DNA from 3 places in the Bradyrhizobium sp. STM 3566 genome. Region 2 is predicted to be linked to each of the others. Evidence: predicted binding sites of a transcription regulator. Region 2 holds the regulator's gene; each other region holds the start of a gene.
The links. The regulator LexA, encoded in region 2, represses DNA repair genes until DNA is damaged. The targets are predictions, from matches to a motif close to TGTTCNNNNTGTGTTCNG.

Region 1: the regulator LexA is predicted to act here: its motif matches at 1,645-1,662, upstream of P6U27_RS27675 (PA0069 family radical SAM protein).
Region 3: the regulator LexA is predicted to act here: its motif matches at 2,200-2,217, upstream of P6U27_RS27695 (glycosyl transferase).

Annotation. Positions count from the first base shown of each region.
Region 1 covers NZ_CP120692.1:5,708,624-5,719,075, reverse strand. The annotation lists gene P6U27_RS27680 (phosphoketolase) at 1-1,482, opposite strand, end outside; gene P6U27_RS27675 (PA0069 family radical SAM protein) at 1,684-2,847, shown strand; gene P6U27_RS27670 (VOC family protein) at 2,872-3,327, shown strand; gene P6U27_RS27665 (ribonuclease HII) at 3,406-4,263, shown strand; gene P6U27_RS27660 (glycosyltransferase family 39 protein) at 4,483-5,991, shown strand; gene P6U27_RS27655 (IS110 family transposase) at 6,112-7,278, shown strand; gene P6U27_RS27650 (uracil-DNA glycosylase family protein) at 7,817-8,620, opposite strand; gene P6U27_RS27645 (electron transfer flavoprotein-ubiquinone oxidoreductase) at 8,756-10,417, shown strand.
Region 2 covers NZ_CP120692.1:3,532,911-3,543,362, reverse strand. The annotation lists gene P6U27_RS17010 (EAL domain-containing protein) at 1-1,884, shown strand, start outside; gene P6U27_RS17005 (S41 family peptidase) at 1,968-3,305, opposite strand; gene P6U27_RS17000 (alpha-hydroxy acid oxidase) at 3,609-4,742, shown strand; gene P6U27_RS16995 (HAD family phosphatase) at 4,772-5,395, shown strand; gene P6U27_RS16990 (hypothetical protein) at 5,552-5,755, shown strand; gene glp (gephyrin-like molybdotransferase Glp) at 6,305-7,516, shown strand; gene lexA (transcriptional repressor LexA) at 7,692-8,393, shown strand; gene P6U27_RS16975 (hypothetical protein) at 8,946-9,380, shown strand; gene P6U27_RS16970 (ComEC/Rec2 family competence protein) at 9,503-10,452, opposite strand, start outside.
Region 3 covers NZ_CP120692.1:5,720,266-5,730,717, forward strand. The annotation lists gene P6U27_RS27685 (acetate/propionate family kinase) at 1-963, shown strand, start outside; gene P6U27_RS27690 (RMD1 family protein) at 1,091-1,930, opposite strand; gene P6U27_RS27695 (glycosyl transferase) at 2,257-2,832, shown strand; gene P6U27_RS27700 (helix-turn-helix domain-containing GNAT family N-acetyltransferase) at 2,888-3,829, shown strand; gene moaB (molybdenum cofactor biosynthesis protein B) at 4,139-4,702, opposite strand; gene P6U27_RS27710 (neutral zinc metallopeptidase) at 4,863-5,804, opposite strand; gene P6U27_RS27715 (site-specific DNA-methyltransferase) at 6,199-7,329, shown strand; gene P6U27_RS27720 (hypothetical protein) at 7,519-7,845, shown strand; gene P6U27_RS27725 (glutathione S-transferase family protein) at 7,973-8,653, shown strand; gene P6U27_RS27730 (methyl-accepting chemotaxis protein) at 8,708-10,452, opposite strand, start outside.

The DNA.
Region 1 (10,452 bases), 2.2 Mb from region 2:
GATGTGGATGAAGGCTTCGTAGCAGGAGAAGAAGCCGTGCCGTCCGGTCAGCAGATAGCCTTCCAGCCAGCCCTGGCAGAGATGCTCGCTCAAGACTTCCATCACGCGCCCATCCTGCGCGAGATGCACGTCGTAAGGCTCGATCGGTTCCATCCAGACGCGTTCGGTCGCTTCGAACACGGCGTCTAACCGGTTCGACGCCGTCTCGTCCGGGCCCGCGATGCGGAAATTGCGTTGTTGCGCATTGAGGCGAATGACGTCGCGCAGGAATTTGCCGAGCTCGCGCGTCGCTTCCGCCACGGTGCCGCCGGGCTGCGGCACCTCGATTGCGAAGCTGCGAAAGTCGGGCAGCTTCAGCTCTTTCTTCAGGAGGCCGCCATTGGCATGTGGATTGGCGCCCATGCGCCTGACGCCTTCGGGCGCGAGCGCCTGGAGCTCGGGAATGAGCGCGCCGTTCGCGTCGAACAGCTTTTCGGGCTCATAGCTGCGCATCCAGTGTTCGAGCAGCTTGAGGTGCGCCGGGTTCTCGCGGCAGCTCGCGACGGGCACTTGATGCGCGCGCCAAAAACCCTCGACCTTCTTGCCGTCGACTTCCTTCGGGCCAGTCCAGCCTTTCGGGCTGCGCAGCACGATCATCGGCCAGCGCGGCCGCCCGACGCTCGTGCGCCCGTCACGGGCGTGCTGCTGGATCGAGCGGATACTGGCGAGCGCGACATCGAGCGCATCCGCCATGGCGTGGTGCATCAATTTGGGATCATCGCCCGCAACGAACAGCGGCTCATGGCCGAACCCATGGAAGAGATCGCGGATCTCCCCATCTTGCATCCGCCCGAGCACGGTCGGATTTGCGATCTTGTAGCCGTTGAGATGCAGGATCGGCAGCACCGCGCCGTCATGGGCCGGGTTCAGGAACTTGTTCGAATGCCAGGACGCAGCTAACGGGCCGGTTTCCGCCTCGCCGTCGCCGACGACGCAGGCGACGATCAAGTCAGGGTTGTCGAATGCCGCGCCATAGGCGTGCACCAGCGCGTAGCCGAGTTCGCCGCCTTCGTGGATCGAGCCCGGCGTCTCCGGCGCCGCATGGCTCGGAATGCCGCCGGGGAAGGAGAACTGCCTGAACAGCTTGCGCAATCCGTCGGTGTCACGCGCGATGTCGGGATAGATCTCGCTGTAGCTGCCTTCGAGGTAGGTGTTGGCGACCATGCCCGGTCCACCATGGCCGGGACCGCAGACATAGATCACGTTGAGGTCCAGCGCGCGGATGACGCGGTTGAGATGGGCGTAGATGAAGTTCAGGCCGGGCGTCGTGCCCCAATGGCCGAGCAAACGCGGCTTGATGTGCTCGGGTCGTAACGGCTCGCGCAGCAGCGGATTATCGAGCAGGTAGATCTGCCCGACGGAGAGGTAGTTGGCGGCGCGCCAATAGCGATCGAGCAGACCGAGGTCGCCGCTCGCGGCGGCCGTTTTTTGTTGAATTGTCATGTTCCTGTCGGCTTTCACCCAGCGATCGTCACCAACTTTGTTCCGGCGCGATCGATCCCTGTGCGGGATCAAACGAAATCGTCGCGACCGGCGTGTTGCGTGATGTCAAAGGCGCGCGCCCGAAATTTGGGTGGCGGGGGTTGTTTTCGCGTTTTTTGTTCTTGTTCTTGATTTGTTCCGTTTGCGTGCTATGTTGGGCTCATGAGTCGAGCATCCTCTCGTGCCCTCAAGCACCCGCCGGTCGCGGCGCCCTCCGAGCCGGCGGGTGCGCCTTCAGATTTCCCCGAGCTTGGCGTCGCCATCGACCGCGCGCGCCGGCGAGGGCGGGGAGCACAATCCAATGCCACCGGCCGCTACGAGGCCGAGGCGCGCGTCGCTTTCGATGACGGCTGGCAGAGCCTGGAAGAGCTGCCGCCGTTCAGGACCACGGTCGGTGTCGACACCTCGCGCAAGGTCATCACCCGGAACGACTCCCCCGACATCGGCTTCGACCGCTCGATCAATCCGTATCGCGGCTGCGAGCATGGCTGTGTCTATTGCTTCGCGAGGCCGACACATGCCTATCTCGGCCTCTCGCCGGGGCTGGACTTCGAGTCAAAACTGTTCGCGAAGCCTGAGGCACCTTCGCTGCTGGAGAAGGAGCTCGCCGCACCCGGCTACGAGCCGCGGATGATCGCGATCGGCACCAACACCGATCCCTATCAGCCGATCGAACGCGAGCGAAAGATCATGCGCGGCATCCTCGAGGTGCTGGAACGCGCTAGCCATCCGGTCGGCATCGTCACCAAGTCGGCGCTGGTCGTGCGCGACATCGACATTCTCGCGCGGATGGCCAAGCGCAACCTCGCCAAGGTCGCGATATCCGTCACCTCGCTCGACCCGAAGCTGGCGCGCACCATGGAGCCGCGGGCCTCGACACCACCGAGGCGGCTGGAGGCGCTGAAGCAGCTCTCTGATGCCGGCATTCCCACCACGGTGATGGTTGCGCCCGTGATTCCGGCGCTGAACGATTCCGAGATCGAACGAATCCTCGATGCCGCCGCCCACGCCGGCGTCAAGGAGGCCTCGTACGTGCTGCTGCGGTTGCCGCTGGAGGTCCGCGATCTCTTCCGCGAATGGCTGATGGCGAACTATCCGGACCGCTACCGCCACGTCTTCACCCTGATCCGCGACATGCGCGGCGGACGCGACTACGATGCGAAATGGGGCGAGCGGATGAAGGGCACCGGCCCGATGGCCTGGACCATCGGCCGCCGCTTCGAGATCGCCTGCGACAGACTCGGCCTCAACAAGCGGCGCTCCAAGCTGACGACGGACCACTTTGCGCGGCCGAAGCGGAACGGCGACCAGCTCAGCCTGTTCTGACCGGACAAACGGAAGAGGCATAGCGTGGTTAAGGAACTCGCCGTGCCGGTGCCACGACTGACCGTCATTACGTTGGGTGTCAGCGACATCCGCGCGAGTATCGCGTTTTACGACGCACTCGGCTTCTCGCGCCGCCTGAAGGCGACCGGCGAGGCGGTCGCCTTCTACGACACCGGAGGTCCGGTGCTCGCGCTTTATCATTGGGATCGGCTCGCGGCCGACGCATCGGTGCCTGACCGGCCGAGGCCCACGACCTTTCGTGGCACCACGCTCGCCTGGAATTGCGCGACGCGCGGGGAGGTCGATCAGGTGCTGGCCTTCGCCATCGGGAAGGGAGCCGCCTTGCTGAAGGCGGCGCACGAGACCGATTACGGTGGCTATTGCGGCTATTTTGCTGATCCCGACGGCCATGTCTGGGAGGTCGTGGTCGCGCCTGGCATCGAGGTGGGCGAGGACCGACGGGTGCATCTGGCGGAATAGGGGCGGCCAGCCTGAATAACGGGAATTATCCTGGGTTCCAGGTTGCGCTGGCGAAGCCCCTTGCGCACGATCCCGGCCATGATTCGGGACAAGTCCGCCAAGAATCCAGCCAAAGACGCGCCCAAGAAGCAGGCCGCGAAGAAGGCCGCGCCTGACAAGGCGGTCAAGACGCCTGCGGCTGGCGCTCCGCAGGTTGCTGCCGGCAAGAAAGGTATCATTGCCATTGCTCCCCCCAGCTTTCGTCGCGAGCGCGCGTTGATCAAGCGCGGCGTCTGGCCGGTCGCCGGTTGCGACGAGGCCGGCCGCGGCCCGCTCGCCGGCCCCGTGGTGGCGGCGGCGGTGATTCTCGATCCCGACCGCATTCCGCGCGGCATCGATGATTCCAAGCGCCTGACCGCCGAGGAGCGCGAAAAACTGTTCGACAAGATCTGCGCCACCGCGCAGGTCTCGGTTGTCGTCGCCTCGCCCGCGCGCATCGACCGCGACAACATCCTGCGCGCCTCGTTATGGGCGCTGAAGCGCGCCGTGGTGGCACTGCCCGAGACGCCCAGGCACGTCTTCGTCGACGGCCGCGACCGGCTCGACACGGAATGCGATTGCGAGGCGGTGATCGGCGGCGACGGCATCGTGCTGTCGATCGCCGCGGCATCCATTGTCGCCAAGGTTACCCGCGACCGGCTGATGTGCGCGCTGGCGCAGGACTGCCCCGGCTACGGCTTCGAGCAGCACAAGGGCTATGCCGTCCCCGAACATCTCGAGGCGCTCGACCGTTTCGGCCCGTCCATCCATCACCGCAGCTTCTTCGCCCCCGTCGCCGCCGCCCGCGCCAAGCACATGCCTTGGACCGTCGCGCCGGAGCGGGACTTGTTCTCGGTGACCGAGGTCGAGGTACAGATGGACGCGCAAATTGAGATCGACGGATCGGCAACTCTCTAGGACGACGGCCCCGCCGCACCCTCATCCGTCATGGCCCGGCTTGATCCGGCCATCCGCGTGTGGATCTTCGGGCCTTCGCCGCGCCGGCTTCGACCGCGCAGGCGGGATAAGCCCGGGCATGACGAGCACACCAAAGTTGCCACGACGCGCAGCGCCCATTATCAAATCGAATGTGAGCGAATAGGGCCGGCTGGACTGGCTGCATCATTCGGACGTTGCATGCGGTTTACCTCCCTGGTCATCGAGCTCATTCGCGCCCGGCCGCGGCTGATCGTATGGATCGCCGTGCTGCTTCAGGCGGCGATGTGGCTGTTCGTGGCGCTGGTGTTCTACCGCAGCCCGCCCGGCACTCTTGCGACGCTGCTGGCCTTCGGCCGCGAGTACCAGGTCGGCACCGACCTCGGCCCGCCGCTGCCGGTCTGGCTCGCCGACATCGCCTATCGCGCGGCCGGCGGTCATATGTTCGGCGTCTATGTGCTTGCCGAGGTGTGCGAGATCGCGACCTTCATCGCGCTCTTTCATCTGTCTCGCGCCGTGGTCGGCTCCCAGCACGCGGTGCTCGCCGTGCTCCTGACCATGACCGCGCTGGCGTTCTCCTCGTCCGCGCTCGACTTCGGGCCGCTGGTCCTGGCGCGGCCGCTCTGGGCGCTATTGCTGCTGCACTCCTGGCAGATCATCGGCCAGCGCCGCGGCAATGCCTGGTTCGCCTGGTCGATCGAAGCGGGACTCTTGCTGCTGACGACGCCTGCGGCGATCTTTCTCCTCCTGCTGATCATCATCTTCGCGATCTCGACCGCAGCCGGGCGCAGGACGCTGCGCGGGCTCGATCCGCTGTTTGCACTGATCGTCGTCGCCGTGCTGGCGCTACCCTATGCGGTCTGGCTGATGCGCGCCGAGACGTTGACGCTGCCGGCCTTGCCGCAAGTCACCGAGCTCAACGCCCGCGCCCTGCATGTGGCCTGGCTGCTCGGAGGATTGGTGCTCGGGGCGGCGACGATTCCGGCGCTGACCTTTCTCAATACCGGGCTGTTCGCCGACAAGGGCGAGGAGCCGCCGATCATCTATCGCCCACCGGTCGAGCCGCTCGCGCGCAGCTTCGTCTACTTCTTCGCGCTGGCTCTGCCACTCGGCGCGGTGCTGATCTCCGGCTTGATGGGGCTCGACTCCGTCGTCGGCGGCGCCGGTGTCGTGCTGGTCATGTCGGGGCTCGCCGCGGTCGTCGCGGCCGGCGATCTCATCGCGATGCGCCGCGCGCGGATGCTGCGCATGGTCTGGGCTGCCGCCGTCGTCGCACCCGCCGCCGGTGTGGTGCTCGCCGTGCTGTTCGTGCCCTGGACCGGTGCCAACGAGATTGCGACCTCGATGCCGGCGCGTGCGATCTCAGACTTCTTCGACGAGAGCTTTGCCCGCCGCACCAACCATCGCTTGCGTGCCGTCGCCGGCGAGCCCCAGCTCGCCAGCCTGATCGCACTGCATTCCGGCCGGCCGCATCTCTTCATCGACGCCGATCCGGCACGCACGCCGTGGATGAATCGGTCCAAGTTCAGCGAAACTGGCGGCGTCGTGGTCTGGCGCGCCTCCGATACCGCCGGAACCCCGCCGCCGGACATCCTCAAGCGCTTCCCCGGCATCGTGCCTGAAGTCCCGCGCGCCTTCGAATGGCTGGTGACGGGCCGCCAGCCGCTGCTGCGCATCGGCTGGGCCATCGTGCGGCCGAAGGGGACGTGAGGTGCTCTCTCCGCCGTCATTGCGCGGAGCCCTTGCGACGAAGATTCCATGGGGAGTGGATAGCGACCAGGTCTGAGGCCAGACTGAGGGTTGCTGAATCCATTCAACCTGGAGACGACGATGTTGCTCGATCATCCTTCCGACGGACTGGCCGCTATCCGCACGCAGTTTGGCGCAATTTTTGTGTCATTGGAACTGAGCCGTTCGACATGGCTGGTCACTTCGCTGTCGCCCTGCAAGGGCGAGAAGATGTCCAAACGCAGCATGAAGGCCGGCGACCTTTCGGAACTGTTGAAGCTGTTTGCGGAGCTGAAGCGCAAGGCGCAGGCGCGAACGGGTGAGAGCTATCCGATCATCACGATCCAGGAGGCGGGGCTGGACGGGTTCTGGCTTCACCGCGCCCTGCAGCAGGAAGGCATCGAGAGCCACGTAGTCGATCCGGCCTCGATTGCGACGCCGCGCCGGCGCCGGCGGGCCAAGACGGACCGGCTGGATGGCGAGACGCTGTTGCGGACGCTGCTGGCCTACAAGCGCGGCGAGGTACGGGTCTGCGCCATGGTCGTTGCGCCCTCTCCGGCAGAGGAGGACCGCCGTAGGCTGTGCCGCGAGCGAGAGACCTTGATCGCGGAGCGGATCGAGCATGTGAACCGGATCAAGGGTCTTCTGTTCGCGCAAGGGATCTTCGACTACGCGCCGCTGCGGCGAGACCGGCGGAAGCGGCTGGAGGCCTTGCGGACGGGCGACGGGCGCGCCTTGCTGGCGCATCTGAAGGCGCAGATCAGCCGCGAACTCGACCGGCTCGAACTGCTGCTCGACCAGATCACGGCGGTGGAGCGCGAGCAGGATGCGTTGCTGGCCGCGAGCAAGGCGGCGGGGGAGAAGACCGTATCGAACCCGGTGGCAATGCTGCTCGAACTGAAGAGCCTGGGCCCGAACTTCACGGCCGTTCTCTGGTCGGAGGCCTTTTACCGGCAGTTCGCCAACCGCCGCCAGATTGCATCCTATGCCGGCCTTGCAGCCACGCCATGGCGCAGTGGCGGCATCGAGCGCGAGCAAGGCGTGTCGAAGGCTGGCAATCCGCGCCTGAGAACCACGATGATCCAGCTCGCCTGGCTCTGGGTACGCCACCAGCCTCAATCGGCTTTGACCCAGTGGTTCAAGGTGCACAGCCAACGCGGCCGCAAGCGCGCGATCGTGGCGCTCGCGCGCAAGCTGCTCGTGGCCCTCTGGAAGTACGTGACCGCGGGCGTGGTGATCGAGGGAGCCGAGATAAAGGCCGCCGCCTGACACCACGCTCCTCAGCCTCAAAGCCAATCCGCCGAGATTGATCAGCCTCGGCCGATCCGGGTGGACGAACCGATGGATTGCATGGCTTCAAACGCCGTAACGAAGAATGGTCTCGTCCTCTCGAGCCTGCCCGCCGCAAGCGGAATGTTGGTGCAGCCGCCGCCGCGCGGCGACCGAATGTGAGTTTGATCTGGCAAGCAAACCAGATTGCAAAAACCGGCTCGACCCTTGGATCGCCTGACGAAAAGGAGTTATCCGCCCGCTGCCCCGACTGCCAAAGCCTGATGGCGTGCTCGCTCGAGTCAAGGCCAAGTCGCTTCGCGACGGCCCTACGGGCCGACCTTGACTCGATCTGCGCGCGCCATCCTACGTGCTCCACGGTCGGGACGAAGAGCTGGCCTGCAATCGAACAAAGAGCTGAACAAACCGCCTTGACACACCAAATCCCCATGTGAGCAATCCAGAGTCTCTCTCCGGAAAGATTCTGGATTTGCTTCGCTGCGCTCGCAATGACGGGGAGAGAGCGTTCTGCCCCTCGCTATCCCGACAGCACCTTCGCGACTGCGCGCAAATCCTGCCAGGCCAGCCGCTTGTATGACGGCGAGCGCAACAGATAGGCCGGATGGAAGGTCGGCAGCGCGCGGATGGTGCGTGCGCCGGTGTCATAATCGAACCAGCGCCCGCGGGTGCGCATGATGCCTTCGCGCGTTCCCAGCAGCGTCTGGGTCGAGGGATTGCCGAGCGTCACCAGCACATCCGGGTTCACCAGCTCGATCTGGCGCTGGATGAAGGGCAGGCAGATCTGCGTCTCCTGCGGCGTCGGCGTGCGGTTGCCGGGCGGCCGCCAGGGAATGACGTTGGCGATGTAGGCTGTGGTGCGGTTGAGCCCTATGGCCCCCATCATCAGATCGAGCAGCTTGCCGCTGCGCCCGACGAAGGGCAGTCCCTCGATGTCCTCGTCGCGCCCTGGCGCCTCGCCGACGAACATAATGCGCGCCTTGGGATTGCCGTCGGCGAACACCAGCCGTGTCGCGGTGTGCTTCAGCGCGCAGCCCTCGAAAGTTTGCATCAACTCGCGCAATGCCTCCAGCGTCGGGGCGGTGCGCGCGGCCTCACGCGCCGAGGCGATGGCGACGTCCGGTGCAGGCGCGGCTTCACCACGTATGACCGCGGGCGCGGCGACCGGCCGCGGCGCCTCGAGCGGTGCCGTGCGCGCGGAAGGTGGCGGAGCGTCGATTTCCGCCAGGCGGTCTATCGGTTCCTCCGCAAGCGCGCAGTCGACACCGGCCTCCAGATAGAAGGCGAGCAGCTCTCGGACGGTGGGTGCGGGTTCGGGGATCATGGGAAAGTCTGACTTTTATATCACCTTGGATGGCCTTGCATCCCGGCGGAACGCGATTCCGAGGTTGTCCTACCCGGAAAAATCGGAAACAAGAGGGCGCAAACGACCGAGGACCGTCTCAAGGGCTGAGATCAGATGAGCACCGAAGAACTTCCCCCGCGCGAATCCATGGAATTCGACGTCGTCATTGTCGGCGCCGGCCCCTCGGGTCTGTCGGCCGCGATCCGGCTGAAGCAACTCAATGCCGATCTCAATGTGGTCGTGGTGGAGAAGGGCTCCGAGGTCGGCGCACATATTCTCTCGGGCGCGGTGATCGACCCGGCCGGACTCGACAAGCTCATTCCGGACTGGCGGGAGGATGCCGACTGCCCGCTGAAGACGCAGGTCAAGGACGACCGCTTCTACTGGATGACGGGCGGCGGCGCGATCAAGCTGCCGAATTTCATGATGCCGCCGCTGATGGACAATCATCACTGCTATATCGGCTCGCTCGGCAATGTCTGCCGCTGGCTGGCGCGCAAGGCCGAGGCGCTCGGCGTCGAGATCTATCCGGGCTTTGCCGCGGCCGAGGTGCTCTACGACGAGGGGGGCAAGGTCAGGGGCATCGCCACCGGCGACATGGGAATCGGCCGCGACGGCAAGCCGAAGGATTCCTTTACCCGCGGTATGGAATTGCTCGGCAAGTACACGCTGTTTGCCGAAGGCGCCCGAGGCAGCCTGACCAAGCAGCTCATCAACAAATTCGCACTCGACGCCAAGGCTGAGCCGCCAAAATTCGGCATCGGCCTCAAGGAGGTTTGGCAGATCGATCCCGCCAAGCACCAGAAGGGCTTGATCCAGCATTCGTTCGGCTGGCCGCTCGACATGAAGACCGGCGGCGGCTCGTTCCTGTACCATTACGACGACAATCTCGTCGCTGTTGGCTTCGTCGTGCACCTCAATTACGACGATCCCTATCTGTCCCCGTTCGACGAATTCCAGCGCTTCAAGACCCATCCCTCGATCCGCGGCACCTTCGAAGGCGCCAAGCGGCTCGCTTATGGCGCGCGCGCCATCACCGAGGGCGGCTATCAGTCGGTGCCGAAGCTGAGCTTCCCCGGGGGCGCGCTGATCGGTTGCGCGGCCGGGTTCGTCAACGTGCCGCGCATCAAGGGCGTGCACAACGCGATGGGCACCGGCATGCTCGCCGCCGAGCACGTCGCAGCCGCGATTGCCGCCGATCGCGCCAATGACGAACTCGTCGAATACGAGAATGCCTGGCGCACGTCGTCGGTCGGCAAGGATTTGTTCCTGGTCCGCAACGTCAAGCCGCTGTGGTCGAAGTTCGGCACCGTGCTCGGCGTCGCGCTGGGCGGCTTCGACATGTGGTGCAACACGCTGTTCGGCGGCTCGCTGTTCGGCACCCAGTCGCACCTCAAGCCCGACCGCGCCACGCTCGATCCTGCCAAGAGCCACGCGCCGAGGAATTACCCGAAGCCCGATGGCAAGATCACCTTCGACAAGCTGTCCTCGGTGTTTTTGTCCAACACCAATCACGAGGAGGACCAGCCGATCCATCTGAAGGTGGCGGACATGAACCTCCAGAAGGCCTCCGAGCATGACGTCTTCGCCGGCCCCTCGAATCGCTACTGCCCGGCCGGCGTCTATGAATGGATCGAGGAGGGGGCGGGCCCGCGCTTCCAGATCAATGCCCAGAACTGCGTCCACTGCAAAACCTGCGACGTGAAGGATCCCAACGGCAACATCACCTGGGTTCCCCCGGAGGGCGGCGGCGGCCCGAACTACGAGGCGATGTAAGGGCGGGCTCACTGGTGATCTGACGCACGTTCGCG
Region 2 (10,452 bases):
CCGATCCTGATGATGGCCACCACGACGCGCGCGGCGGCCCTGACGGACTGGCGCGAGCAGATCGGCATCCTGATCTCGGTTGCCGCCTCGTCAGCGCTCGCCATCGCAGGCCTGCTGATCGCGATCGTTCGCAAGCTGCTGGAGCAGCACCGCCTTTCGCGCGAGCGGCTCACGCTGGAAAAGCAGCGGCTCGACCGCGCCGTCAACAACATGACCCAAGGCCTGTTGCTGTTCGACGCCGAGCAGCGGCTCGTGGTCTGTAACCAGCGCTACATCGAGATGTATGGATTGTCGGCCGAGATCGTAAAGCCCGGCTCCAGCTTCCACGACACCATCGCCCATTGCAAGGCAACCGGCTCGTTCGCGGGCGACGTCGACGCTTACGTCGCGCTCGTGCTGAAGGACATCCATGTCCGTAATTCAATGGTGATCGACACTTCCGACGGCCGCTCGATCCACATCCTCAACGAACCGCTCGCTGATGGCGGCTGGGTCGCGACCCATGAAGACATCACCGAGCGCCGCCGCATCGAGGAGCGCATCACCCACCTCGCTCATTATGACGCGCTGACGGACCTGCCCAACCGCGCCATGTTTCACGAGCATCTGCGCCATCAGCTGGCTGCGGTCGGCGACGGCGAACAGATCGCGGTGCACTACATCGATATCGACGAATTCAAGAGCGTCAACGACGCGCTCGGCCATCTCGTCGGCGACGAGCTATTGAAATCGGTCGCGGCGAACCTTCGCCGCTGTGCCGGCCCGGCGGACTTCGTGGCGCGACTCGGCGGCGACGAATTCGCCATAGTACAGAGCGCGGCGACGTCGCTGGACCAGGTCAACGAGCTCGTCGCGCGGGTCTTCGAAGCCATCCGCACGCCGTTCGACTGCATGGGCCATCATCTCACCACCGACGCCAGCATCGGCATTGCGCTCGCGCCGGAACACGGAACAATGCTGGACCAGATCCTCAAGAACGCAGACATGGCGATGTACGCGGCCAAGTCGACCGGGCGGCGTACCTTCCGCTTCTTCGAGCCGGACATGGACGCCAAGGTTCGCGAGCGGCGCCAGCTCGAGAGCGACCTGCGCCACGCCATTGCCCAAGGGGGGCGCGAAGGCGGACTCGAGGTGTATTACCAGCCCTGCCTCGGCCTCAAGGACGACCGCATCACCGGCTGCGAAGCGCTGGTGCGCTGGCGCCATCCCGAGCGCGGCATGATCTCGCCGGCCGAATTCATCCCGATCGCCGAGGACACCGGCCTGATCAACGAGATCGGCGAATGGGTGCTGGCGACCGCGTGCCGGGACGCGGCGGGTTGGCCCGACGACATCCGCCTCGCCGTCAACGTCTCGCCGGTGCAGTTCAAGAGCGGCACGCTGGCGCTGAAGATCATGGCCGCGCTCGCCGCGTCGAACCTGCCGGCGAGCCGGCTCGAGCTCGAGATCACCGAGGCGGTCCTGATCCGCGACGACGATGCCGCGCTCGCGATCCTGCACCAGCTTCGTGCCATCGGCGTGCGCATCGCGCTCGACGATTTCGGCACCGGCTACTCATCCCTGAGCTATCTGCACCGCTTCCCCTTCGACAAGATCAAGATCGACCGCTGCTTCGTCGACGACATCGCCCGCCCCGACGGCTCCGCCAGCATCGTCCAGGCCGTCGTCAATCTGGCGGCTGCCCGCCGCATGACCACCACGGCCGAGGGTGTCGAGACCGAGGAGCAGCGGCGCCTGCTTCGCACGCTCGGCTGCGCCGAGATGCAGGGCTATCTGTTCAGCGCCGCCAAGCCGGCCGACAAGATGCTGGAGCTATTCGCGCTGCATCGCAGCCGGCTCGCGCGACGCGAAGGCAGCGAGGGTCGCCGCCGCGAGGCCGGTTAGGTGTTCGAGACCGCGTCCCCAAACGAATTCGCCCGGAAGCGGTGATCCACTCCCGGGCGATCCATATCTGGAGGTCGTCGGATTTAATTCGGAACCGCAGCCTTCGTCGCGCGCTTGGCGGCGACCGCATTCGCGGTGACGCCGTGCAGGAAGTCATAGGCCGCGTGCAGCGCCTTGTCGTCCTTCTCTTCCGGCGGGACATAGGACTGCGATCCAGTCTGCTCGGTGCCGTCGGCGGCCTGCAAATGCCCGCGCATCTGGGATTCAGCCATGGTGTCCATCCGGCCCTTCAGCTCGGGCGGCACGTCCTGGAGGATCTCGATGTCGGGCGCGATGCCCTGGGCCTGGATCGAACGGCCCGACGGCGTGTAGTAGCGCGCCGTGGTCAGCGCCAGCGCGCCATTGCCGGCGCCGAGCGGAATGATGGTCTGCACCGAGCCCTTGCCGAACGAGCGCGTGCCGATCAGCGTCGCGCGCTTGTGGTCGTGAAGCGCGCCAGACACGATCTCCGAGGCCGAGGCCGAGCCGCCATTGATCAGCACCACGAGCGGCTTGCCCTTGGTGAGATCGCCGCCATGCGCGGTGAAGCGCTGGGTCTCTTCCGGATTGCGGCCGCGGGTCGACACGACCTCCCCACGCTGCAGGAAGGCGCTCGACACCGACACGGCCTGGTCGAGCAGCCCGCCCGGATTGTTGCGCAGATCAAGCACGTAGCCGACGAGCTTCTCCTGGGCGACCTGCTTGGAGATCGAGGCGATCGCCTTCTTCAGGCCGTCGGTGGTCTGTTCGTTGAACGAGGTGACGCGGATATAGCCGATGTCGCCGTTCTCGACGTGGAAGCGCACGGGGCGCACATGGATGATCTCGCGCGTGATTGCGACGTCGAGCGGGGCGTCCGCGCCCTTGCGCACGATGGTGAGCTTGGTCTTGGTGTCGACCGGTCCCTTCATCTTGTTGACCGCCTGCTCGAGCGTCATACCCAGCACGGCCTCGCCGTCGATCTTGCTGATGAGGTCGCCGGACATGATGCCGGCCTTCGAGGCCGGCGTATCGTCGATCGGCGAGACGACCTTGACGAGGCCGTCCTCCATCGTGACCTCGATGCCGAGGCCGCCGAACTCGCCGGAGGTGGTCTCCTGCATCTCGGTCCAGGCCTTGGCGTTCATGTAGCGTGAATGCGGATCGAGCGAGGTCACCATGCCGGTGATCGCACCCTCGATCAGCTTGGCATTGTCGGGCTTCTCGACATAGCTGGCCTTGACGCGCTCGAACACCGCGCCGAACAGATTGAGCTGGGAGTAGGCATCATCCGCGCTCGCCGCCGCCCGTGCCGCCCATACTCCGCTGTGCGGGCTGGCTACCAGAAGGGTCAGACACGCTCCAGTGAGCGCGCCCAGGGGGAACAGCAGGGTTTTCCGCATGGATGGGCTAGCCTTTTGCTTGGCGGTTCTCTTGGGGCTGGGGGGCGCCATGCAAATGGCGATCCAGCCCGCTTCTCACAATACCATTCCGGTTTCTTCAAGGCCGGATGCCGCGCTAGCGGCCGCGCCGAAGAAATCCCTTCGCCTTGGCCTAAACTTTTGGCAACGTTCCGAAACTGTTTCGCGCAAAGCGGAAACCGGTCGGCCGCCCGCGCCTCACAGCTATGCGATTTTAGGATGGTTTTGGAGGGCCGGACGCGATAGGCGATGGCGACAAGACTTCAAATTCTCGGGAGGACAACAATGAATGAAGCGCCCCGCATCCGGCCGGAACGGAACGTCGAACTCGGCGCCAGCAACGAGCCGTTCCAGAACCTGCACGAGTTCATCCGGAAGGCGCGCGCCAACCTCAACCAGAATGCCTGGGACTACATCGTCGGAGCGGCCGAGACCGAGACCACGATGCGGCGCAACCGCATGGCGCTTGACGAGATCGCCTTCCGGCCACGCGTGTTGCGCGACGTCCGCAAGGTCGATGGTTCCGTCGAGCAGCTCGGCCGCAGGATGCGCCTGCCGGTGGTGCTCGCCCCGGTCGGCGCGCTCGAGATCTTCGATCCGGATGGCGCGGCAAGCGTCGCGCGCGCCGCCGGCACCTTCGGCGCGGCGCACATGCTGAGCTCGGTGTCCGAGCCCGGCCTGGAGAAGACCGCCGAGGCTGCGCCCGACGCGCTGCGGCTCTATCAGCTCTATGTCCGCGGCGACGATGCCTTCGTCGCCGATGTCGTCAGCCGGGCCGAAAAGAACGCTTATGCCGCCTTCTGCCTGACCGTCGACACCGCGCATTACAGCCGTCGCGAACGTGACATCGCCAAGCGCTATGTGCGCGAGAGCCGCCTGCGCGCCACCGGAGGCGATTTCCAGAAGGGCTTGGAGTGGCGGACCGTCAAGATGATCAAGGACAAGTTCAAGATCCCTCTGATCCTGAAGGGCATCGCCACCGCCGAGGACGCGCAGATCGCGCTCGAGCACGGTGTCGAATGGATCTACGTCTCGAACCATGGCGGCCGCCAGCTCGACCACGGCCGTGGCGCCATGCATGTGCTGCCGGAGATCGTCGATGCCGTGAAGGGCCGCGCCAAGATCATGGTCGACGGCGGCTTTTGCCGCGGCACCGACATCGTCAAGGCAATCGCGGCGGGCGCGGACCTCGTCGGCATCGGCCGGCTGCAGTGCTGGGCGCTGGCGGCCGCCGGCGAAGGCGGCGTCGCGCGAATGCTGGAGCTGCTGGAGGACGAGGCGCTGCGCTGCCTTGGCCTCTTGGGCGCCACCTCATTCGCCGAGATCGATAAATCCTGCCTGCATCCGGCGACCGCCACCAACGCACCCGGCGTGTTCAGCGCGTTCCCGCTGTTCGACCATGAGCCCTATCGCTACTGAGTTGCCGATATTGAAGTGAAAAGGACGCAATGACATCACTCTCTCCCGGCAGCGCCGATGCGCTGCTGTTCGACCTCGGGCGCGTGGTGCTCGACATCGACTTCTCCAAGGCGATCGCCTGCTGGGCGGGACATGCGGGCTGCCGGCCCGAGGCCATCGTCGCGCGCTATGTGCGTGACGAGGCCTACCGGCTGCACGAGATGGGCAAGATCAGCGACGCGGACTATTTCGCCTCGCTGCGTGCCTCGCTCGGAATCGGCATCTCGGACGCGCAGTTCCTGGAAGGCTGGAACGCGATCTTCGCCGGTGAGATGCCAGATATCGCCGAGCTGCTGCCGCGCGCGGCGAAGCAGATGCCGCTCTACGCCTTCTCCAACACCAATCGGCCGCATGTGGACTATTTCTCGAAAGAATACGCCGGCCTGCTCGGCCATTTCCGCGAGCTGTATTTGTCGTCCAGCATCGGACTGCGCAAACCGGACGCGGAGGCTTTCGATCACGTCGTGGCGGCGATCGGGGTGCCGGCGGATCGCATTGTCTTTTTCGACGACCTCGCCGAGAACGTCGAGGGAGCGCGGGCGCGCGGCTTGAAGACCGTGCATGTCACCTCGCCGCGTGACGTCGGAAACGCATTGAAAGCGCTGGGTATCTGAGCCGCGGGAGGCCCGGTTCGTGCTCAGTTCCCGAAACTAAATTGCACGCGATGAGGAACCCAATCACTTTGTGCATTTTTATACAGAGTTCCGGGAACGGAATACCACCCATCGGACTCATGAGTCCGTTGGGACTTCTACATTGGACTGATCGACGTGCTGGGCAAGACCTATCTCACCAAGCAAGCCTCGCTCCTGCTCGAATTCGCCAGAACCACCTCGGATTCTGACCTCTCCGCCAAGCTGATCAGCAAGGCCGCCGACCTGAAATCCCAGGCCGATCCGCTGCCCGACAAGGATCAAGGTCCCAGGGCGCCCGACGTCGCGGACGTCAGTCCGGACGATCCGACGGAGCGTTGACCGATGCTGGCCGTGGCGCTCGTCCTTCTCGTGCTCGCCATGGCCGTCCTCGTGCCGGTCTGCCTCGCCTTCCGGATCATGCCGCGGCGGACTTGAGCCACCTTAGGCATCCGAGTGCTCGCGTTCCCGTGCGGGATGCTGAATCGTGAGAATGACGATTTCGCCAGCCTTTTCGTCCAGCCGGTTGAAGCGATTCAAGGATCGCAACGCGCCTTACGGGCTGTGCTCCCTAACATAATCGGCAATGCTAATCAGATCGTGGGTCGCGCGTTCCGTGAACCTGCGCCTCTTCGCTCGAAGCGGCGGAACGGGGCTTCGACGTCAGGATCAAAGCCAATATCGAACACGCAATCTCGTCCTGGCTATCCGCAGGAAGCCGCCGCACGGCTTGAAGTGCCTTTTCGAGCAGTTTTGTCATCGACAGCCAGTGCGGAAAGGAAGTGTGGCTTTTCGCCGGGTTGAGGAGGTCTTTTGCTTCAGCCCCTCCGCTCGGCTAGAACTTTGCCGACCGAGTCCTTCGATTTGTTCGATTTGTTGCGGGAGTTCGCCGTGGCCCTGATGCCGGTATCCGACGCGCTTGCCGCCGTGCTCGCAGGCACAGAGCCGCTGGCCGAGGAGACGGTCGCCCTCGACACCGCCTACCATCGCGTGCTCGCGCGGGACGTCGCGGCGCGGCGCACGCAGCCGCCGGAAGCGATGTCGGCGATGGACGGCTATGCCGTGCGCGCGGCAGACGCGGCAACGATCGATTCCAGACTGGCGGTGATCGGCGAAGCCGCAGCGGGCCGTCCGTTCGCGGGAACGGTCGGCGTCGGCGAAGCGGTGCGGATCTTTACCGGCGGCGTTATTCCCGACGGCGCCGATGCGGTCGTGATCCAGGAGGACACGGTCGCCGACGGCAAGCACATCATGATCAAGGAAGCCGCGATTCCCGGACGGCACATTCGTCCCGCCGGCGTCGACTTCCGCGAGGGCGACGTGCTGCTGCGCAAAGGAACCCGTCTCACCGAGCGCGATCTCGCGCTCGCCGCTGCGATGAATCATCCGCAGCTCGCCGTCTGCCGCCGTCCGAGGGTCGCGATCCTTGCCACCGGCGATGAGCTGGTGATGCCGGGCACCGCGCCCGGTCGCGGCCAGATCGTCTATTCCAATGGCTATGCCCTGCACGCGCTCGCCCGCAGCGAGGGCGCCGAGACCATCGATCTCGGCGTTGCCGCCGACACGCTGGAGGCCACTTCCGCCGGCATCCGCCGCGCTCGCGAGAGCGGCGCCGACATCCTGATCACGACCGGTGGCGCATCGGTCGGTGATCACGATCTGGTTCAGCAGGCGCTGAAGGGCGAAGGCATCTCGATGGCGTTCTGGAAGATCGCGATTCGGCCCGGCAAGCCGATGATGCACGGACGGCTCGGCGCCATGCGCGTGATCGGCCTGCCCGGCAATCCCGTGTCATCATACGTGTGCGCCTTCCTGTTCATGGTGCCGCTGATTCGCGCCCTGTCAGGCCGTTCGGTGATTCATCATCGCCGCGAATGCGCCGTGCTGGGCCGCGATCTCGGGGCCAATGACCAGCGCGAGGATTATCTGCGTGCGCGACTGGAACTGCGCGGCGACGGCACGCTCGTCGCCCTTCCCGTCCGCCATCAGGACTCCTCTCTGCTTGCGAATCTCGCTGCGGCACAGGTACTTCTCGTACGCGCGCCGTTCGCGCCGAAGGCCGAGGCCGGCACGCCTTGCGAGGTGCTGCGGCTCCCCGTCTGAGCTGCACGGCACACGCATTCCGCGAGATTTGCCCCGTTCACCGTAAATTAAGCAGTTGCGGAACACATATCGAACATATAGTGTCCGTTCATGATTTGTTTCGAGGATGTAGCGGCTTATCGCTGAATTCATCGTCTCGGAATCGAACGACATCAACCGGGGGACTTTGGTCGAGATGTTGACGCGCAAACAATACGAGCTTCTGCGGTTCATCAGCGAACGTCTGAAGGAAAGCGGCGTGCCGCCGTCTTTCGACGAGATGAAGGATGCGCTCGACCTGCGCTCGAAGTCAGGCATTCATCGCCTGATCACTGCGCTCGAGGAGCGCGGCTTCATCCGCCGCCTGCCCAACCGCGCCCGCGCCATCGAGGTGATCAAGCTGCCCGAACTCCAGGCCGCTGCCGGCAATCGCCGCGGCTTCACGCCGAGCGTCATCGAGGGCAATCTCGGCAAGGTGCGCGCGAGCTCCAGCCCGCCTGTTGACGAGGGCGAGCGTCCCGTCGCGGTGCCCGTGATGGGCCGCATCGCGGCCGGCACGCCGATCGAGGCGTTGCAGACCCGCAGCCACACCATCAGCGTACCGCCCGACATGCTCGGCGCGGGCGAGCACTACGCTCTCGAAGTGCGCGGCGATTCGATGGTCGAGGCCGGCATCCTCGATGGCGACATGGCGCTGATCCAGCGCAACGAGAGCGCCGATACCGGCGACATCGTGGTGGCGCTGATCGATGACGAGGAGGCCACGCTCAAGCGCTTCCGCCGCCGCGGCGCCTCGATCGCACTCGAGCCAGCCAATGCCGCCTACGAGGTCCGCATTCTTCCGCCGAACCGCGTGAAGATTCAGGGCAAGCTGATCGGGCTCTACCGGAAGTACTGAGCGGTCTGCGGTCGTTGGACACCTCTTGGAGCGGATCATTTTCCGCTCTGGCTGGATGGTCTTTCCGGTTCTGCTCAGACTATCCGGTCCTTTTTCCGGTGCGAGATCCTCGGCACGCCGCACGAAGCAACATCGCTTCGCGGCCACAGCTTCGAGGAGACGCCACCCGCCAGATGTTTCATGGACAATCATTGCAGCGCTGATCGCAGCATCAGCGTCGCAGGCCATTGCCACACAGTCGCACCGCCATGTGCGCAAGCAATCGAGCCAGTACGAATTCGCGACGCGCGGAATGTGATGCGCAGCTCTCCGCAATCGAGCCGGCAATAAGCGAGCCGGTCAGCACCCGCGGGGCGCTGACATTGGCGCCGTTCGAATGCACAGGCGTCGGCTTTGTTCCTATCGAATCCGGGAAAGATAATGTGATCGCGGCTCGCGAAGCCCAGCCGCAGATTTGCCCACAACCGAGCAGAACGTTGTATGCTTCACCCTGATAGAGGCCTGCGCCTCCAAGAGAGGTGCGGCTTGCTATCTTCGCATGAGGAGCACCCGATGTGTGACTATAGCCTGCATGCCGTCGCGACGCGCCCTGCCGAAGTCGGCGAGACGATCGTCACGACAACCTTCCGCGGCACCTCGACACGCGGCTTCGCCTCTGAAGCCGATCTCTCCGTCGCGGTCTGCCTGCTGCCGGGAACGGAGCTCGCTTTCGCCGACAACGTTCGTTACGACAACCGCTGGATCTGGACGCGCACCGTCAACTCCCGCGTCGGCAAGTTCGGCAAGATCGATCCGCACATTCCCGATCGCCATCATGACGCGATCGAATTTCCCGACGGCAAGTACGTGCTGGTGACGCAGCTCGTCGAAGGCCAGCGCGCGACCGTGCTGCAACTGCCGGTGACCCAGCCGGTTGGCGAGCGCGAGCACAAGCCGCAGATCGTCGCCGAGACGAGGTCCACGATCACACGCCTGCCGATCGGCTGATCGTCGGCGCGCCCCCGGCCGATTTGTCGAGGGCCAGAACTTGAAATGCCATCGCCGGCTGAGGCCGGCGAGATGGTATGGTTTGCGTCCTGCAGAATCCCGCGCCTCCTCCGCATCGATCCTCAATCGTCAGCCTGCAAGTCGGCCTCCGATGGCGTTGCGTCCCGATTGCGGGGCACGGCCGTCTTCGGCGCAAGGCTGCCGTCGAAATCCCCCTCGCCGGCGCCGGCCGGCAGCCAAGGGCGGCTTGCGCCTCTCGCCCTCACCACCTGCACCGAGAAACCCTCTCCGTTTTGCGTCAGAGCCAGCGCGCCCTGACTGGCAAGGCGCGACCGATCGACCACCATCGCTGCGCAATCGGGCGGCGCGGGCCGCGCCGTCACCACCAACGCAGCGCGGCTGCAATCATCAGCCAGCGCGTCGATGCGCAGAGAAAGCGCGACCAGCCGCCCGTCCGCAAGCGGCGCCACGCAGCCGGACTCGTCACATGACACACCGCTCGCCAACGAGGCGTTGGCGGCATCGCGCGGATCGGCATCGGCGGCTAACCATTCCCTCAGCAGAAAGCCATCCTTGCTCGCGCGGATCACATGCAAACGCCCGTCGCCGCCCCGGACCGCGACGCTCGCGCCATCCCCGGCAATCAGGATATCGGGCTGCCGCACCGACAGTCCCCAGAGGATCGCTACCAGCAGCACCAGGGCGCCGGACAAGCGCAAGGGCGTGCGCAACAGGCCCATCACGATGATCCCGAGGCTGGCCGCGATCAACGGCGCGATTCCGAACGCCGGAATGCGGCCAACTGCGCCCGGTAGGGCCGCCACCCAGCGCGAGACCGCGACCATCCAGTCAATGCCGATCCCCATCAGCCACCAGAACACGCCGTCGAGGCCGAAGGGCGCCGCGAGCAACCCTAAAAGCCCCGCCGGCATCACCAGCGCCGAGACCACCGGCATCGCGCCGAGATTGGCGAGCACGCCGTATGGCGTCACGCGATGGAAGTGGAAAGCGGCATAGGGCGTGGTCGCAAGCCCCGCGATCAACGAAGCCAGCAACAGCATCGCGATCTCGC
Region 3 (10,452 bases), 2.2 Mb from region 2:
CTCCGTGCCGTCGGCCATCGCATCGTTCACGGCGGGCCGGATTCAGGCCCTGTCGTCCTGACGGACGATCTCACCGCGAAGCTGCAGGCGTTGACACCGCTGGCCCCGCTGCACCAGCCGCGCTGCCTTGCGCCAGTCCGCACGCTCGCGGCGCTCCGGCCCGGGCTGACGCAGATCGCGTGTTTCGATACCGCCTTCCACCACGGCCTCGCGCCGCCGGCGAGCCGCTTCGCCATTCCCAGGCGCTTCGAGGCGCGTGGCGTCAGGCGTTACGGCTTCCACGGCCTGTCTTTCGAATATGTCGCAGGACGCCTGGCCGAGATCGCGCCGGAGCTCACGGCGAGGCGCATCGTCATCGCGCATCTCGGCAACGGCGCCAGCCTCTGCGCATTGCGCAATGGCCGCAGCGTCGACACCACGATGGGGCTGACGCCGCTCGACGGCCTCGTGATGGGCACGCGCTGCGGCACGATCGATCCCGGCGTGCTGCTCTATCTGCAGCAACACGAGAACATGTCGGTCGAGGAGGTCCAACACCTGCTCTATCACGAGTCAGGCCTCTTCGGCGTCTCCGGCACCTCCGCGGACATGCGCACGCTGCTGGCGAGCGGCGAGGCTGCGGCGCGAGAGGCGGTCGATCTCTTCGTCTTCCGTGCGGCGCAGGGGATTGCGATGATGTCGACCACGCTCGAAGGGCTGGACGGTCTGATCTTCACCGGCGGCATCGGCGAGCATGCCAAGGAGATCCGCGGCGCGATCGGCGAGTGTCTCGCCTGGATGGGCGTGCGCATCGATGCTGCTGCGAATGATGCCGCACGCGAGTGCATCAGCCGGGGCGATGGCAGCGTCGAGGTGTTCGTCGTTCCAACGAATGAGGAACTGACGATCGCACGGCACTGCGCAAGGGTGCTGCGAGCGATGGCGACTCCAGGTGGGCGAAGCGTTCTGTCCGCGTTCGCATAAGCAATGAGTTCGCGGAGCCAGACCCCTCACCCCGAACGAATTTGTGTCTCCTGGTATCGCTGCCCTCTCCCACAAGGGGCGAGGGCACAGTCACGCGCATCTCGCTCGCGGATAAATTCATCGAGCACTAATGAGTCCCCGACCATATCTGAAAACACCCGATCGCGACCTCGATCACGATCAGGACCACGACCGCGATCTCCAGGCGGAGCGAGCGCTGGGTGTCGATGATGTCGGTCAGTGCGTTGGCGGTCTCCGACACCGCGGTGAGCTTGCGCTCGAGCGTGTCGAGGCGCTCCTTCAACTCGTACTCGTCCTCGAGACGGGAATAGAGCCGATCGAGCTCTGGCTTCTCCCAGAGGACGTCGGGCTTCTCGGCGACCGCGACGCGGCCCGCGACGCGCTGCTGCACCAGCAGTGCATTACCGATCAATTGCAGAATGCCCTTGCGCCGGCGCGGCGTGCGGCCGCCTTCGGCGAGCTCCCGTGCGAACGGCTCGATCACGTCGAAGACCGCGGCGACGCGGCGCTCGTCGCGCGCCAGCGACGTGCTCTTGGCGAGCGCATCCGCGACCAGCAGCAGCCGGTCGTCGGAGAATTTGGCGAGGCAGATCGGCCCGCCCGGCTGGATCGTCTCGGCGGCCTCATCGTTGCAGAGCTGCACCTGTGCGATCTCCTCCTCGTACGGGCTGAGCTCTCCGGTCACACGCGACTTCAGATTATCGACGAGGACCTTCTCCTCGGACGGAAGCAGCCCGATCAGCACCACGACGCCGTAGCGGAAGATTGCGGCAAGGCCGGCATGGACGCGGAAAGCGGCCGGCGTCGAGGACACCAGCGTGCCGATCTCCAGGCTGGAAGCATTGATGCGCTCGCCGAGCATCAGCGCGCGGATCCGCAAGGTCGGCGCAGTCCCCTGCTTCGGCGACGTTGGCACCATGCTGACGGCGGGTTGATCGGCGTTCATGTGAGGCCTCTCCCGGGACCGAGATCGCACATCTTCATTCGCCCTTTCTTGCAAGCTGAAGTCTCCTCTGAGAGGGACCGACTGCCCGCGCGCAGCGAATCTCGCCATGAAGCTTCGGTTTAATACCGCCGGAATCAGCTTGTGCCGAAACATTCGGCAATATTTCCACCCCGCACATGACACATTTGGCTGCGATGACTGGCTGCGGGTTTACCATCGCATGCCGAAGCGCCGCCGGAAAGTTGCACTCGGCAACGCTACGGGTTTATGACAACATCATTAGAACGCTACGCTTCTCCCGAAGTGCCGACCCTGAAGCCTCAATCATGCTGAGCGTCATCATTCCGACCGACGGTGTCGAGCAGACGGCGGTCGCAACCCTGGCCGCGCTGGTCCCCGGCGCCGCCGCCGGTGTCATCCGTGAGGTTCTGCTGGTCGACGGCACTCGCAACGGTGTCATCGAGCGCGTTGCCGACGTGGCGGGCTGCCGTTTCATCGGGTTCGAGGGATCTTCGCAAGGCGCCGCGCTCGCCGCCGGCGCACGGCAGGCCCGATCGCCATGGCTCATGTTCCTGCCTGCAGGCGCCGTGCTGGAAACCGGCTGGATCGAGGAGACCACCCAGTTCATCCAGGCCGTCGCCACCAGCGGCCGGGATCGGGCGGCGGTGTTCCGCTATGCGCGTTCGCCCTACGCAAATACCGCATTGCGCGACATTCTCTGGGCCGTGGCGCGCAAGCTCGTCGGTCCACTCGGCGATCAAGGGCTGTTGATCGCGCGTGAGCATTACGACCGGATCGGCGGCTACCCGCCCCACGCCCGCCATTCCGAAGCGCGGCTGCTCCGGCGGCTCGGCCGGTCGTCCCGGACCATGCTGCGCAGTCGGATCGTCATGGTCGGCTGAGATACTTGCCAACGTCAAATAATTAATTGACAATGGCAAATATCGAGGTGATCCCATGCTGTCCAAATCGACCGAACAGGTCTCCGACGACCACATCGCAGCGGTCCGCGCCTTCAACCGCTTCTATACCCGCAAGCTCGGCGTGCTCGACCAGCACCTTGGCAAGACCCCGTTTTCGCTCAGCGAGGCGCGCGTTCTTTATGAACTGGCGCATCGCGACGACCTTGCGGCAAAAGAAATCGGAAACGAGCTTGGTCTCGACCCCGGCTATCTCAGCCGCATCGTCCAGAGCTTTGACGAAAAAGGGCTGATCACGCGAACACCCCTGGCCGCGGATCGTAGGCAATACCAGCTCAGCCTCACCGCCAAGGGCCGCCAGGCTTTCGCCAAGCTGAACCTGAGCTCGCAAAACGAGGTCGCTGCGATGCTGGCTCAGCTTTCGGCCGACGATGCAACGCGGCTCACGCAGGCCATGGCAACCATCGAGGCGGTGCTGGGGCAGCGTCGAAGCCGGCCCGCGGCTTTCGTGCTGCGCAGCCATCGCGTCGGCGACATGGGCTGGGTCATCTCACGGCAAGGCGCCGCCTATGCCGCGGACTACAACTGGGACATCAGCTACGAGGCGCTGGTCGCCGAGATCTGCGCACAGTTCATCAAGAACTACGACGCCGCGCGCGAGCACTGCTGGATCGCGGAAATGGAAGGCGAGCCGATCGGCTCGATCTTTCTGGTCAAGGCCACGGACGAGATTGCGAAGCTGCGCCTGTTGCAGGTGGAGAAGAAAGCACGCGGACTCGGTGTCGGCCGCGCACTGGTCGAGCAATGCATCCAGGGCGCCCGCGAGAGGGGCTACAGCAAGATGACTCTGTGGACGCAGAGCATCCTGGTCGCCGCGCGCGGGATCTACAAGAGTGCGGGATTCAACCTGGTCGCGACCGAGCCGCATCACAGCTTCGGGCAAGATTTGATTGGGGAAACGTGGGAACGGGATCTCTGACGATCTCGCAGCGAGCGAGATGCGCGTTGCTGTGCCCTCTTCCCCTTGCGGGAGAGGGCATGTCAACTCGCAAACACAAGCTCGCTCGGGTGAGGGATATCTCACCGATGCGGATGGATACCCCTCATCCGGCGCTTCGCGCCACCTTCTCCCACAAGCGCAGAAGGGAAGCGGTCCGCACCTAAAGCGCGATGAGATTTGGATGAATCGTCATCGCGCTCCAGGGTTATTGTTTGCGCGTGATCTTTCCGAAAAACCGCTTCGCACTTTTCCGGATCATGCTTTAGCTCAGCATTCAAGCAACAATCATCACACCGTCGCGCCTTGCGCCTTCGGGCGGCGCAAATGCTCGTCCAGCCGCGGCATGATCTCGACGAAATTGCAGGGGCGCGTGCGGTAGTCGAGCTGGGCTGCGAGGATGCCGTCCCAGCCGTCGCGGCAGGCGCCGGGCGAACCCGGCAGGCAGAAGATGTAGGTCGCGCCCGCAACGCCGGCGGTGGCACGGCTCTGGATCGTCGACGTCCCGATCTTGGCGTGGCTCAGCATGTGGAACGCGATCGAGAAACCGTCCATGCGCTTCTCGAACAGCGGCTCGATCGCCTCCGGCGTCACGTCGCGTCCCGTAAAGCCGGTGCCGCCGGTGGTGATGACGACGTCAATGCCGCTATCGGCAATCCAGCGGCGGATGACGGCACGGATCGCCTCGACGTCGTCGGTGACGATCTCGCGCGCGGCGAGATGATGGCCCGCAGCCAGGAGACGGTCGACCAGGGTCTGGCCGGACTTGTCATCCGCAAGCGCGCGCGTGTCGGACACGGTGAGCACCGCGATATTCAGCGGGATGAACTGCTTTGTTTCGTCGATGGAGGTCATGTTGCGTCTTTCGTGTCCCGGACAAGGTGCGGCGCATCAGCGCCGCGCCGCAGAGCCGGGGCCCAGTTCGGAGACTTGGGAGACCGGCATTGTGGGCCCCCGGCTCTGCAGCGCACCGCTGAAGAAGCGCTGCGCTGCGTCCGGGGCAAGGTGTCGAGAATTACAACGCTCCCGCACCGAATGTGTTGCAAGCCTGGACCGTGCCCTGCTGGTAGCCGGTCATGAACCACTGCTTGCGCTGCGCCGCCGAGCCGTGGGTGAAGGAGTCAGGCACGACGCGGCCCGTGGCCTGGCGCTGCAGCGTGTCGTCGCCGATCGCGCTCGCCGTGGTCAGCGCGGCGTCGATGTCGCCGGGCTCGAGGAAGTTCGGACGCTTCTTCGCCTCGCGATTGACCCACACGCCGGAGAGACAATCCGCCTGCAACTCGACCTTCACCTGAAGCGCATTCGCCTCGGCCTTCGAGCCGGCCTGCTGCTGCAGCCGCGTCACGCGCGGAATGATGCCGAGCAGGTTCTGGATGTGATGGCCGGCCTCATGGGCGATGATGTAGGCGGTGGTGAAATTGCACGCCGACTTGCCGGAGCAGCCGCGGAAGCGCGTCTCGACCTCGCGGAAGAACGAAGTGTCGAGGAAGATGGTGCGATCAGGTGGACAGTAGAACGGCCCCATCGCCGACTGCGCCATGCCGCAGCGGCCACCATTGGTGGCGTTGCGGAACAGCACGATCTTCGGACCGGTATAGGACTGACCGCTGGCCTGGAAGATCTCGCTCCAGCGGTCGTCGATCTCGCCGAGGATGCCGGAGATCATGCTGCCCATCTCGTCGGTCGGCGCGCCGCGCTTGCCCGAGGACGCCTGACGGTCGGTCTGGTAGGTCGGCGCATGGCCGCCGCCGCTGAGGATCTCGGCGCCGCCGATCAGGATGCGCGGGTCGATGCCGAAGGCATAGCCGATCAGGCCGAGCACGATGATGGTGCCGATGCCGAGCCCGCCGCCGCCCATCGGCAGACCGAACCCGCCTCCTCCACCGCCGCCAAAGCCACCACCCTCATCGCGACGATCCTCGATGTCGTCGCTGCGGCGGAAGTCATCGTAGCGCATGGCGGCCTTTCCTCTGGGGTCCCTGATTCAGTTTCGACGGCGCACAATGGTGCGAAAGCTCAACGCGCCACACACGTAAAATTTCCGTTGCGTTTATCAATATCGTGGCCGGCAAAAATTGCCTAGTGCGACAGCATGTCGGTGCCAGCAATTTTTTCCGAGGGTCGAGCAATTTTTTCCGAGGGAAATTTGCGGCCGCGAGCCGAGCAAACGCGAAATACACTGTAAAACAAGGCGCATGCGCGCGACAACACGCGCACAAGCGGCGATGCACGGCCTGCTCACAAAAGTAGCGGGTTAAGTCGATTTTTACTTTGCCGCTTCAATGTAGCGGTCAGTCGGTTGTTTGGTCCCGCGTCGCCGACAGCGTCGCCTGAGTCAGAGTTCTTGAGTCATGGTAGAGTCGCGTCGCGGGGCGTCTGCAAGGGCGCCCCGCACAAATTTCGAGTCTCCGTCGCATCGCATCATCGTCGGCGATTGCGTCGCCGAGATGTCGAAGCTTCAGGCAGGCAGCGTCGACCTGGTGTTCGCCGACCCGCCCTACAATCTCCAGCTCAAGGGCGATCTCAAGCGCCCCGACGAATCCCATGTCGATGCCGTCAATGACGACTGGGACAAGTTCGATTCGTTTGCTGCGTATGACAATTTCACCCGCGCCTGGCTGCTTGCCGCCCGCCGCGCGATGAAGCCATCCGCGACGATCTGGGTGATCGGCTCCTATCACAACATCTTCCGCGTCGGCGCGATCATGCAGGATCTCGGCTTCTGGCTCCTGAATGACATCGTCTGGCGCAAGACCAATCCGATGCCGAACTTCCGCGGCCGCCGTTTCACCAACGCGCACGAAACGATGATCTGGGCCGCGCGTGACGAGAAGGCCAAGGGCTACACGTTCAACTACGAGGCGCTGAAGGCCGCCAACGAGGACGTGCAGGCGCGGTCCGACTGGCTGATCCCGCTCTGCACCGGCGAGGAGCGCCTCAAGGGCGCCGACGGCAAGAAGGTGCATCCGACGCAGAAGCCCGAAGGGCTGCTCGCACGCGTGCTGCTGTCGTCATCGAAGCCAGGCGATCTCGTGATCGATCCCTTCAACGGCACCGGCACCACCGGCGCTGTCGCCAAGCGCCTCGGCCGCTCCTATATCGGCTTCGAGCGCGACAAGACCTATGCGAAAGCCGCGGAAGCACGCATCGCCGCGGTGGAGCCGCTGCCTGAGGCAAGCCTTGCCCCGTTCATGACAGCGCGCGAGGCACCGCGCGTCGCGTTCTCCGAGCTGATCGAGCGCGGCATGATCATGCCCGGCACGAAACTATTCGACGCCAAGAAGAAGCTGGGCGCGCTGGTGCGCGCCGACGGTGCCATCATGCTCGGCGACAAGGTCGGCTCGATCCACCGCATCGGGGCGGTCGCGCAAGGCGCGCAGGCCTGCAACGGCTGGACCTTCTGGCACGTCGAAACCAAGAAGGGTCTCAAGCTGATCGACGAGCTGCGTGCCGAGATCCGCGCCGGCATGGCGGCGGAGTAGCCCTCCCTCCGTCATTCCGGGGCGCGCAAAACGCGAACCCGGAATCCATCCTGCTACAGCACATCCGGCCCAATGGATCCCGGCTCGCGCCAAGAGGCGCGGCCCGGAATGACGGCGGCGGATGGTTGAAAGCCGCCCCTGCCAGGACTAGATTCGCCCGATCAGCCCCGTCCTGACCGGTTGGGCTCCATGCGACGACAGTCCGAGACATTGCTGCTGGTGCCGCTGCTGCCGATCTTCCTGGTCGGCATGTTTCCGATGTTCCTGATCGCGCTTCTCGGTTTCTTCGGTCTGGCGCTGTTCGGCGTGCTCGTGATCTGCGTCGGGCTCGCCAGCAGCAACGAGGCGCACGACAATTTCAACCATGACGTCATCGTTCACGGCTACGCGCGCGGATCGGAGCGCGCGGCGCGGGCCTCCGACATGCATCTCGCCGCGCGGCTCGGCCTGCGGCTGGAGGCCGTGGGCACGGCCATGGTCATTACGGCGGCAATCGGCCTCTGTTACGCCGCCTGATCTGCGCCACGCGCAGACACCGCCCGGCAAACTCGCCGGTTGCTCTCCCGCAACGGGCTCAGGCATGACAAGGCCCGCCCAACGACGCCTCGTGCGCACGCGGCAACAGACACCGAGGAGATGTGTGATGCTCAAATTCTATTTCAACGGATCGCCGAACCCGACCAAGGTCGCGCTCTATCTGGAAGAGTCCGGCCTGCCGTTTCAGCCGGTCGCGGTCGACACCCGCAAGGGCGAGCAGTTCACGCCGGAGTTCCTCAAGATCAACCCGAACGGCAAGGTGCCGGCGATCGACGATGGCGGCACCATCGTGTTCGACTCGAACGCCATCCTGCTTTATCTCGCCGAGAAGACCGGCAAGTTCCTGCCCACGAACCGCGCCGAATTGCTGTCCTGGCTGATGTTCATCGCCACCGGCGTCGGGCCCTATTCGGGCCAGGCCGTGCACTTCAAGCATTTTGCGCCGAAGGACCAGAACCACGATTACGCCCATAACCGCTACCAGTACGAGACCGATCGCCATTACAAGATTCTCGACGGTCACCTCAAAGACCGCCGCTACATGGTGGGCGACAGCTATTCGATCGTCGATATGGCATTGTGGGGCTGGGCGCGGATGGTGCCGTTCAAGCTCGGCGACGACGCCTTTGCGCGATACCCGAATGTGAAGCGGCTCGTCGACGAGATTTCGGCACGCCCGGCGGCGGCACGCGCCATCGCCCTGAAGGACAAGTTCACCTTCAAGGCCGAGATGGACGACGAAGCGCGCAGCAACATGTTCAAGCACATGACGACCAAGGTGGCTTGAGCGCGCCGCTCTTCGAGGCCACGCGCATGCGCGTGGCCTCTTGCGTTTGAGACTTCAGGCGGAGTGGACCGAACTCAGGAACTTGGCCACTTCCAGCTTGAGGCGGTTGCTGTCGGCCGAGAGCGAGCGCGCCGCCGACAGCACCTGCGAGGAGGCCGAGCCGGTCTCGGAGGCGCCGCGCTGCACGTCGCTGATGTTGGACGATACGAGCTGCGTGCCTTGGGCCGCCTGCTGGACGTTGCGGGAGATCTCCTGCGTCGCCGCGCCCTGCTGCTCCACGGCGGCGGCGACCGTGGACGAAATCTCCGACAGCCGCTCGATGGTGCCGCTGATCTCCCTGATCGAGCCGACCGACTCCTCCGTCGCGGCCTGGATGCTGGAGACCTGCTGGGCGATCTCGCCGGTGGCCTTCGCAGTCTGCTCAGCGAGCGCCTTGACCTCGGAAGCGACCACCGCAAAGCCGCGGCCGGCTTCGCCCGCACGCGCCGCCTCGATCGTGGCGTTCAGCGCCAAGAGGTTGGTCTGGCCGGCGATGGTGCTGATGAGCTCGACCACGTCACCGATCCGGGCGGCGGCCTTGGAGAGCGCGCCGACGCGCTCGTTGGTCCTGCTCGCCTGACCGACGGCCTCGGTGGCGATGCGGGCGGATTCCTGCACCTGACGGGCAATCTCGGATACCGAGGAGGAGAGCTCCTCGGTCGCCGAGGCGACCGCCTGCACATTGGCCGAAGCCTCCTGCGACGCGCTGGCGACCTCCGTCGAGAGGTCCTGGGCCCGCGCGGCGGTCGTGGTCAAGGTGCCTGCGGAGGCTTCGAGCTCGCTCGATGCCGACGATACCGTGTTCACGATCTCACCGACCGCCTGCTCGAACTGATCGGCAAGCCGGACCATGTCTTTCTTGCGACTCTCGGCCTGCAGCGCCTCGAGCTCGGCCTGCTCGGCGCGCATGCGCTCGGTCTCGATCATGTTGTCCTTGAACACCTGGATCGCCTTGGCCATGTCGCCGACCTCGTCAGCCCTGCCGCGGCCGGGAATCTCGGCCTCGAGATTGCCGCCGGCAAGCCGCCCCATCGCGTGCGTCATCGAGGTCAGGGGACCGACGATGCTGCGGCCGATCAGGAAGGCGACGATGCCACCGAACAAGATGGCGAGCCCGCCGGCGATCTCCTGAACGGTCGTCGTGCTGGCGATCACGGCTTCGGCATTGTTGCGCGAGTCCCGGTAGTCCTTCTTCAGGGTCGTTTCCGCGGCCTTGAGCTTGCCGATACTGTCGACGATGAGGGGCGCGAGGTTCTTGTGGTAGATCTCGTCGGCTTGAAGCATCGCGGCGGACGTCGTCTCGAATGCCGATTTGTAGATTCCGAGCGAGGTCTTCACCGGCGTGAGCGTGGCGCGCAACTCCGCCGCCTGCGGGCTCTTTTCGATGGCCGCGAGCCGTTGCGCTGCCCTGTCCACACTCGCCCTGAAATTCGCAGGCCCCTGGACATCACGCACGGCCAGGAAACGCCAGGTTGCGACCCGAACGAGAAGGATTCTGGATTCGAGGTCGGCGACCAGGGCCGCCGTGTCTTCATCGACGGCAGCCCGCGCCGCGTCGACCAGCTTGCCCATCTTGACGGCCAGCTCCTCTCCACTGGGGAGCAGCGTCGCCTTGCCGGTTCTCACCTCGTTGACGGCGTCCCCGAGATTGTCACGCAGGCGTCGCATCTTGGCGATGTCGTCGATCAGGCCGTTGTAGAGCGCTCGCCGCTCCTCGGAGAGCGTCCCCTGCGCGCCCACCCGCAGCAGCTCGGTCGCCG